One region of the Pedobacter vanadiisoli genome, then DNA from elsewhere that is predicted to be linked to it. Evidence: riboswitches for the same ligand, from Rfam matches in the RefSeq annotation. Region 1 holds a riboswitch; the other holds the start of a gene.

Region 1 (4,762 bases):
CGTTCACGGAAACGGTTCATTACTTTTTTTGCATATGCGGGCTCTGTAGAACGTTCGTAATGTAAAGCAATGATTTCTACACCACGCTTTTTATTTGTTTTATACCATGGCGAAATAAAACTAGCTTCGTCAACACAGTTAGGGCACCAGCTTCCGGTAATGGTTAAGATCACCACTTTGTTTTTATACTTTTCATCTTTTAATGAAATCTTTTTGCCGTTCACATCAGGAAAGCTGAAATCGAGTGTTTTGTAGCCTTTTTTCAGGTAAGTAAGCTTATAGGGATCGGGTAGGGCGGCATCTTTATTTTTGATCCCGGTAAAAGGCTGACTGCCTCTTGCACTTAAAATTTCGCCTGTAATTGAACCATCTGCCTGGAAGGTTCCTTTATAATAGGCAGGAGAAGAACCGATAAAACTCGAAAGCTGAAATTCATTTCCTTCTACTACACCTTCGAGGTAGCGCGAATCGCCAGTTATGCGTAAGAAAGTTCCTGTAAGTTTATTTCCGGTTTGTTTAAATAAACCTACTGTTTTTTCGTCTTTACCATTGGGTGATTTAAAAGCCACATCATAACTACCTGAATAGTTGGTTGTTGCAGGCTTATTAAGTGTTTCGAAACGATAATTCTTACGCTCAGCTACAATATTTAAAGGTTTGCCTGTTTTATCCTGTTTCCTTAATATTCCTGTTAATTGATCTCCATTTACAATGGCAAATGCAAGTTCATTATCAAACTGATCGAGTTTTACGAATAAAGAATCGCCTGATTGTTTTACCAGCCCGCCTTCAAATCTTTCTTCAGCATTACGGAAATAAAGCTTTTGTTGCCCATTTTTTTCGCTGATTTCGAAATTAAAAGGGATGTCCAATCCTTCTTTTACTTTGGCAATGCCACGCCAAGTACCCAGTGCAATAAAAGCTTTTGTATTTTTTGGTTTGGTTCTGGCTTGTTGGCTATTGGCCAGTACCACTTGTTGCTGTGCAAAGGTTAAAGAGGTAGATATAGCCAATAAGGCGGTAAATACAGATTTCAGATTCATCAGGACGTGTGTTAATCGACTAAATTAGTCGACAAATATACAAACGAAATAAGCAAAGAAAAAATATTTAAATAAAATTCTATAAAAACTATAGGATAAATGGAATTAATTATACCTTTGCAGCAGTTATTTTAAAATACTTATCAAGAAAGGCGGAGGGAATGGCCCTGTGAAGCCTTAGCAACCATCTGATTTTTAGAAATGGTGCTAATTCCATCCCGGATGAATCTGGGGCAGTTAAGTCAGTTGTTCGCATTATCCTTATTAAAAAATATATGGTGCACTTCTGATTTAAGGGGTGCTTTTTTTTGCCTCCAATGCATTCTTGATCAGTAAATATGTTGTACAGAAAACCATTGAAATGAAAAAAACTGACTACCTAAAATCCATTGATGCATACTTTAACGCGTATTCCCGAATGTGCATGTCCTGTTAAATCAGTACGGTTTAACAGGCTTTTAAGCTAACCATTTCTTTTAGTTCATTCGTATTACATGGCTTTCAGCCGTAAGTAAATCGTTTTGCCAAAATTTTATCCAAATTCTAATTATTAAATATATACACATGTTCACAAATTTTAAATCAACGGTGATTATCCTGCTGCTCTTAATCTCGCAGCAGTTGTTCGCTCAAAACGCCACGGTTACCGGAACGGTAAAGTCGGCAGATGGTGAAACATTACCAGGCGTTTCCATTTTTATAAAAGAAACCAAACAAACCACCATTACCGATGGCAAGGGTGCTTTTTCAATCAGTGCACCAGAAAAGGGGACCCTGGTGTTTTCTTATATCGGTTTTAAAACCCAAGAGGTACAGATCACTAATAACGGTCCTATTGCAGTGATTCTCCAATCCAGTGATAATGCACTTGATGAGGTGGTGGTTACCGCCTTGGGGATTTCAAGGGAGAAAAAGTCGTTAGGTTATGCTGTACAGGAATTGAAAGGGCAGAGCATAGCAGAAGCTAAAGAATCTAACCTGGTAAATGCCCTTGCCGGAAAAATTGCCGGTGTAAGGGTTACCAATAGCCAGGGGAGCATGGGTTCATCACGTGTGGTGATCAGGGGAGAAACTTCCATTGCGGGTAACAACCAGCCCTTATTTGTGGTAGATGGCATCCCGGTTGATAATTCACAGCTGAATTCGGCAGGAGCCAGGGATTATGCCAATACCATTTCGGATATCAACCCGGAAGATATCGAATCGATAAGTGTGCTAAAGGGCCCGAATGCTGCCGCATTATATGGCTCGAGGGCTGCGGCAGGTGTGATTCTTATTAAGACCAAAACGGGTAAATCTAAAAAAGGATTGGGTATTGCCATCAACTCAAATGCAGTACTGGAAACTTTACTTACCCTGCCGGTTTATCAAAATGCTTTCGGACAGGGATCGGAAGGTAAATTCAGTTATGTAGATGGTGCAGGTAAAGGATTAAATGACGGGGTAGATGAGAGCTGGGGGCCTAAACTGGATGGAAGGCTGATCCCCCAGTTTTATTCGAAAGGGGTGGCGGTTCCGTTTATTGCACACCCGGATAATGTGCGCGATTTCTTTCAAACCGGTTATTCACTAAACAATGGGGTATCGGTTGCCGATGCAGGAGAAAAATACGATTACCGGATTTCGTACAATAACCTGAAACAAGTGGGTATTGTGCCTAATTCAGGGCAGGGGAAAAATTCATTTGTACTGAATACCACCTTAAGAATCACCCCGAAATTGAGTGTAACGGCTAATGCAAATTATAGCAAGCTTAGTTCTGATAATTTACCGGGTACAGGCGGCTCCCGTTCAACCAGTACCATGTTGCAGTTTACCTGGTTTGGCCGTCAGGTTGATATTAACCAGTTGAAAAATTATCTGGACGAAAATGGAAAAACCTTTAACTGGAACAACAGCTATTACAGCAATCCTTATTGGGTAGCTTATGAAAATACGGTTTCGCAAAACCGCAGTCGTATTATTGGTAGTTTGGCCCTTAATTATAAAATTATTGATGGCCTTGATTTTAATTTCAGATCGGGTACGGATTATTACAACGACAGGCGTAAAATCAGGATTGCCTATGGTACCAATGGAACACCTTTTGGTTCTTATACGGAAAGCGCCTTCACAGTAAACGAGAATAATACTGATGCCACCTTAAACTTTAACAAACAGTTGAACGATGATTTTAGCCTGGAGTTATTGGGTGGGGGTAACATCCGCAGGCAGTATATAGAACAAAACGATCAGAGCGCTCCCAAACTGGCCATTGCCGGACTTTACACACTAAAAAACTCGCGCGATCCCCTCATTTCATCCAATAATTTGTCGAGGTTAAAATCTTACAGTGTTTATGCATCCGGACAAATCGGTTTCAGGAATTACCTTTTTGCCAACATCACGGCCCGTAACGATTGGTCGTCTACCTTGCCGGCGCAAAACAGATCTTACTTTTACCCGTCATTTAACGGAAGTTTTATAGCTACCGAAGCATTCGATATTAAAAGTGAAGCCCTTAATTATTTAAAAATACGTGGCGGGTGGTCTAAAGTAGGGAAAGATGCCGATCCTTACCGTCTGATCAATACTTATGTGTTCAGTGCACCATTTTATAGCAACCCTCAGCTTACTACAAGCAATATTGATCTTAATCCTAATCTTAAACCTGAAACCACCACATCTACAGAACTGGGGGTTGAAGCGGTATTTTTTAATAAAAGATTGAGGTTCGATTTAAGCGCTTACAATACCAATAGCTACAACCAGATTTTAGCAGCCGATGTGAGCCAGAGTACAGGTTTTAGCTCGAAATTACTGAATGCCGGAAAAATCAATAACAAAGGAATAGAGGCACAACTGGGCATTAGCCCGATTAAAAAAGCATTTACCTGGGATGTTGATTTTAATTTTGCAGCGAACAGGAGCAGGGTAATTGAATTGGATGCCGAAAAATTATTGACCAATTATATAGTGGCTTCGAACTCTGCCCAGGTTATTGCAACAGTGGGCCAGCCTTATGGATCATTGTTCGGCACCTCTTTTTTAAGGGATGCCAACGGAAATATCATTGTTAACGCTACAGGTGCACCCGCTACAAACCCAACCAAACAGGTGTTGGGGAAATATACGCCAGATTGGATTGGTGGGGTTTACAATACTTTTACCTATAAAGGAATCAGCTTAGGTGTATTAATTGATGCCAGCTTTGGAGGTTCTATTTACAATGGTACTTACGCAACAGGCACCTATACCGGTGTATTGGCTTCTACACTCCCGGGCAGGGCAGCAGAATATGGCGGTATTTCTTACTATTATCCTGATAACAAAAAAGAAAATGGCACGGTAAGGGTAAACGGATCAGCTCCGGCAGGTGTTACCGTGTACGACGACGGGATTATTTTTGATGGGGTAACTGCCGATGGCAAACGCAACGAGAAAATATTGCCTGCCCAACAGTATTACAAATCTTTCAGAAATATAGACGAAGCGAATATTTTCAATGCTTCTTATGTTAAACTCCGTGAGGTGAAATTAAGCTATAATTTACCTGCAAAATGGCTCCGTCCGTTAAGTTTACAAGGGGTTTCGGTATCACTTGTGGGGCGTAACCTTTGGATTATTCACCGCAATACGGTCGATATTGACCCAGAAGTGGCCTTCAATACCGGTAATGGCCAGGGTTTAGAAAGTTTATCCAATCCGAGCACACGCAGTTATGGTATCAACCTGAATGT
Region 2 (4,762 bases), on a different contig from region 1:
TGTGTGCTCTGAGGTAAAAAAGGAAGAAAACGTGGGGTATTGTTCCCATGCCTTTTGCCGTTAAAAAGCCGAAGGTACCAAGAAAACACATCCTTATCTCCGTGATTTGTCATCCTGAGTGTAACGAAGGATCTTTTAAATGCAACAATACTATTTCATTGAAAGATTCTTCACTGCGTTCAGAATGACAGCAGTGTTGAGTTTTGTGCCTTTCTTTGTGTGCTCTGAGGTAAAAAAGGAAGAAAACGTGGGGTATTGTTCCCATGCCTTTTGCCGTTAAAAAGCCGCAGGTACAAAGAAAATACATCCTTATCTCCCTGATTTGTCATCCTGAGTGTAGCGAAGGATCTTTTAAGTGCAACAATACTATTTTAGGGAAAGATTCTTCACTGCGTTCAGAATGACAGCAGTGTTGAGCTTTGTGCCTTTCTTTGTGTGCTCTGTGGTAAAAAAGGAAGAAAACGTGGGGTATTGTCCCCATGCCCTTTGCCGTTAAAAAGCCGAAGGTACCAAGAAAACACATCCTTATCTCCGTGATTTGTCATCCTGAGTGTAACGAAGGATCTTTTAAATGCAACAATACTATTTCAGTGAAAGATTCTTCACTGCGTTCAGAATGACAGCAGTGGTGAGCTTTGTGCCTTTCTTTGTGTTCCCTGTGTTGAAAATGAAAGAAAACATGGCACATTGCCTTTGCGGTTAAAAAGCTAAGCATTACTTCACACTCACCCTTTCTACAATTGGCTTACCTGTTGCTTCATCAATCCCCTCAACCTCAGCATATTTTACATTAGGGAGCCAGAAACTGCCGCCCTGTATTCTTACAAACAACCGGTTTACCTTAATGGTATGGTTATTAATGGTTACCGAAGCATGGTAACTTTTATCATTAGTGCGCTGCAGGTAAAAAGGTAGTTTTTTGTGCGATACAAATCGGAATTCGTACTTATCTCCGCCCAATGCTTTTGTATCGATACCATAGGCAAATTTTCGCTGGATATAACCAAGATCTTTCTTTTGCCCTTTCTCGCCATAACGGATCCAATATACCTGTATCGGCGAACTGGCATCAATACTGCCATTTTCTTTCAGGTTTAAGGCATAAATTAGCGTATTTGTATTTGGATCACGCTGCAGGTAGAACAACATGTTGTCTACATTTTTAGGTGTAGGAAAATTAATGGGAGAAGGGTCTTTGGTTTGTGCACAGACTGGTGTTGCGAAAAGAGCAAGGGTTAAAACAATAAAGAGTAAGCTTTTGGCCGGCATTGAAAATATAGGTGGTATTAAGCGCATTTTAGGTTTTTTATGTTGAAAAGCTGTCTGTTTTTTCCTGATCCTCTGCAGGAATTTCTTTTTCACTTTCTTTTAATTGTTCATTATAGAGGCGGTCTGATTCGGCTCTACAATGTTCATAGTCGTTTAATTTCTCGCAGGAAGTGTTTCCATAGACCTCAAAAAAATCCCTGATTGATGGGTAATCAAAATGAACTGGCATTTCTCAACATTTAGTTTAACGGTTTCGGAAAGAGGGGGGTAGCTATTGATCATTCGCCGAAAATAGTTGCAGCAACCTTTTCAAACTCATCTTTTCTGCTACCTGCAGATGGAATTAGCACCTTGTTAAAACAGGTTGCTAAGACATCAAAGGGCCATTCCCTCCGTCTTTCTTGATAAGTATGTAATACAATTTCAGACGTCATGGACGGAATCGAACCGCCGTACTAGGTTTTGCAGACCTTTACCTCGCCACTCGGCCACATGACTATATGTTTCTTTTTCAATCTGCTTATTGATTCGCTTTTCGAAAGAGACAAAACAAAGGTAAATAATAAAAACTATAATTTCTATAGAAATAGTAGATTTTTTTGAATTTGTTTTTTTAATCTGCCATCCGGAGTGAAAGGAGGGATTTTTCAACTAAAAGATTCTTCACTTCGTTCAGAATGACAATATGTTATGGAAGATGTAAAACCGATAATGGAATGAAAAGCGCTGCGTTCTTTATGCTTTGCCTTAACGTTCTTTGCGGTTAATAATGGAAGATGAAATGAAAAGCCTGCGTGCCCTTAACTCAAAACCCTTTGCTAATCCCCTAGTTTGATAAATTATCTTTCTGTAAATCAGTGATTTAAAAATAAAGTCTATAAAATCTATAGGAATACTTGTTTAAATTGTTCAAAGTTTATACTTTTACAAAAAAATTAAAACTGTTCACCAGCAAATCTACGTTCAATATGAAACTCTGTGTACAACTTCAGTCATATTCTCTGATCAATTTTTCAGGTCAGTATAACTTTTGTTGCGGCTAATATAAACTAAGATACGGATCACCTGATAAAGGTTTCCATTCAAGTATTCTCATTTAAAAATCCTGGTACCCCGGGGCATTTTGATAGAATATTATGGTGGTCATGTATTTCAGTCAATAAGTTGCCGGGGTATCAGGAACAGCCGAAACTAATCACCACCACTAGTTTAGGTTATTACTCTAATTAATTTACCACCATTAATTAGTTGATTTATACAGAAGAAGGGAGAGTCAGTCCTCGTTGAACTTCTAGCAACTTTCCATAGGAAAAAGTGCTCAAACTGATCTAGCAATAGATTATAAATTAACCGGTAACAAGTAAACATACCGTTTCCCGTTAAAGATCAATAGCATAACAGCTGTTTAAACAGCCTGTAGCCCTGCTGTATGGTTTTCCGTGTGGATCATGATGCCTTGTTACCAAAAAACTCTAAAAAATAGTGTTTAACTAATAATGATGATTATGAAAACGAGAATTACATCAAAAATCGCATGCCTAACCACCTCAGTACTGCTGTTGGGGGGCATTGCATCGGCCAGGGTGGAAAAGCCATTCCCAAAAGAAGGGATCTGGAGGGGAGAATTTAGTGTAAGCGAATCAAAAGTGCCTTTTAACTTCCAATTAAAAGGAAAAAATCCTCAAACAGCCATTTTAACCCTGATTAATGGCTCCAGGCGCGATGATTTTCATGTAGAACGACGCGGTGAAGATTCGATCTATGTAAAAATGAACACTTACGATGCCGCATTGGTGGCGAAGATCGAAACCGATGGTACCTTATCAGGAGAATACCGGAGTCTGGTACCCGGTTTTAGGGGCAATTCATTACCTTTTGTTGCTGAACATGGCAAAAGTTACCGCTTTGTAGAACCTGGTAAAGATATAGCTCCAAAATACGATATTTCGGGCAAATGGGAAATCAAAACCTATACCAAAGAAGCTGTACCTGCATCAATTGCACTACTAAAACAGAAAGGCAATAAACTTACCGGTGTAATTATGACCGTTGTAGGCGATACCCGCGAGCTTGAAGGAACGGTACAGGGAGATGAATTTGAATTATCTGGTTTTACAGGTCCGAGTCCGTTTATTGTGAAAGGTAAAATAAACGACGACAACAGCATTACCGGCGAACAGGGCTTCGGGATTTACAAAAACTTGAAATTTGATGGTCAGCGCAACGAAAAAGCCGAACTGCCTGACCCTTATAAACTCACTTTCCTTAAAGAAGGTTATAGCAAACTCGATTTTACCTTTCCTGATCTTACGGGAAAAAACGTTTCGCTGAGTGATGATAAATACAAAGGTAAGGTGGTAATAATCGAAACCATAGGCACCTGGTGCCCAAATTGTACTGATCAGACGGTTTTCCTTTCTCCATGGTTCAAAAAGAATCAAAAACGCGGTGTAGAAGCCATAGCCATTGGTTTCGAACAAAAAGATGACCTCGAATATGCCAAATATACCCTTGGTAAACTGAAAGAAAAATATGGTATCACTTACGACATCCTGTTCGGAGGCATTGCCGACAAAAAAGTGGTGGCCGAAAAACTACCTGCTTTAAATAAATTCATTGCTTTCCCAACCACGATTATTATCGATAGAAAAGGAAATGTAAGGGAAATCTACACCGGTTATACCGGAACCGTTACCGGAAAATACTTTAACGATTATGAAGCAAAATTCAATAAGGTGTTAGATGAGCTGATTGCCGAGCCTGTACCTGAAAAATTCGCTTCTGCCGAAACGCTAAAAACTAAATAAAACCAAACCAACTAAGTTAAATATCGGGCAGTATCATAAAGATTTGCCATCCTGAGCTTGTCGAAGAGATCTGTTTAAATAAATTTTAATTGTTCCGACAGGCTCAACATGACAAATTTAGGGGAAAATTATCCCTATGATACGGCCCGTGTTTACCTACACTAAAAACTTTACAAGATGAAAAATTACGTTGCTAAAATACAGGTGCTGGCTTTGGCCTGCTTCATTTCTACCACAGGCTTTGCTGTAAATAAAACAGATGAAGAACCAAAAACGGCCAAAAAATTTATAAAAGAAGGTATATGGCGTGGGGTATTTAAGGTTGCCGAAACCGAAGTGCCATTTAATTTCGAACTCAAAGGAAAAGATGCTGAGCATGCCACCTTTACCCTGTTAAACGGAACGCGCAGGGATGATTTCCATATCAAATATTTAGGACAGGATTCTCTGTTTATCAAGATGAATACCTACGATGCGGCTTTAGTGGCCAAAATAGAAAACGATGGCAGGATCTCCGGCGAATATAAAAGTTTAGTGCCTGGTTTACAGGGTAATTCCCTACCTTTCACAGCAGAACAGGGCAAATCTTACCGCTTTGTGGAACCAGGAAAAGATGTTGCACCAGTGGCCAATTTAACCGGCAAATGGGAGTTTAAAGGATTTTCTAAAGAGGCTGTCCCAAATAA

What was found. A riboswitch is a leader RNA that binds a small molecule or an ion and turns the genes downstream of it on or off. The one in region 1 is predicted to bind S-adenosylmethionine.
Region 2: another riboswitch for S-adenosylmethionine. It lies ahead of ACFSR6_RS01855 (peroxiredoxin family protein); the one in region 1 lies ahead of ACFSR6_RS03950 (SusC/RagA family TonB-linked outer membrane protein).

The regions. Positions count from the first base shown of each region.
Region 1 is NZ_JBHULL010000005.1:948-5,709, forward strand. It holds gene ACFSR6_RS03945 (peroxiredoxin family protein) at 1-1,043, opposite strand, end outside; SAM riboswitch class I at 1,181-1,287, shown strand; gene ACFSR6_RS03950 (SusC/RagA family TonB-linked outer membrane protein) at 1,608-4,762, shown strand, end outside.
Region 2 is NZ_JBHULL010000003.1:154,226-158,987, forward strand. It holds gene ACFSR6_RS01840 (DUF4833 domain-containing protein) at 715-1,296, opposite strand; gene ACFSR6_RS01845 (hypothetical protein) at 1,307-1,498, opposite strand; SAM riboswitch class I at 1,582-1,680, opposite strand; tRNA gene ACFSR6_RS01850 (tRNA-Cys) at 1,697-1,767, opposite strand; SAM riboswitch class I at 2,520-2,617, shown strand; gene ACFSR6_RS01855 (peroxiredoxin family protein) at 2,775-4,076, shown strand; gene ACFSR6_RS01860 (peroxiredoxin family protein) at 4,254-4,762, shown strand, end outside.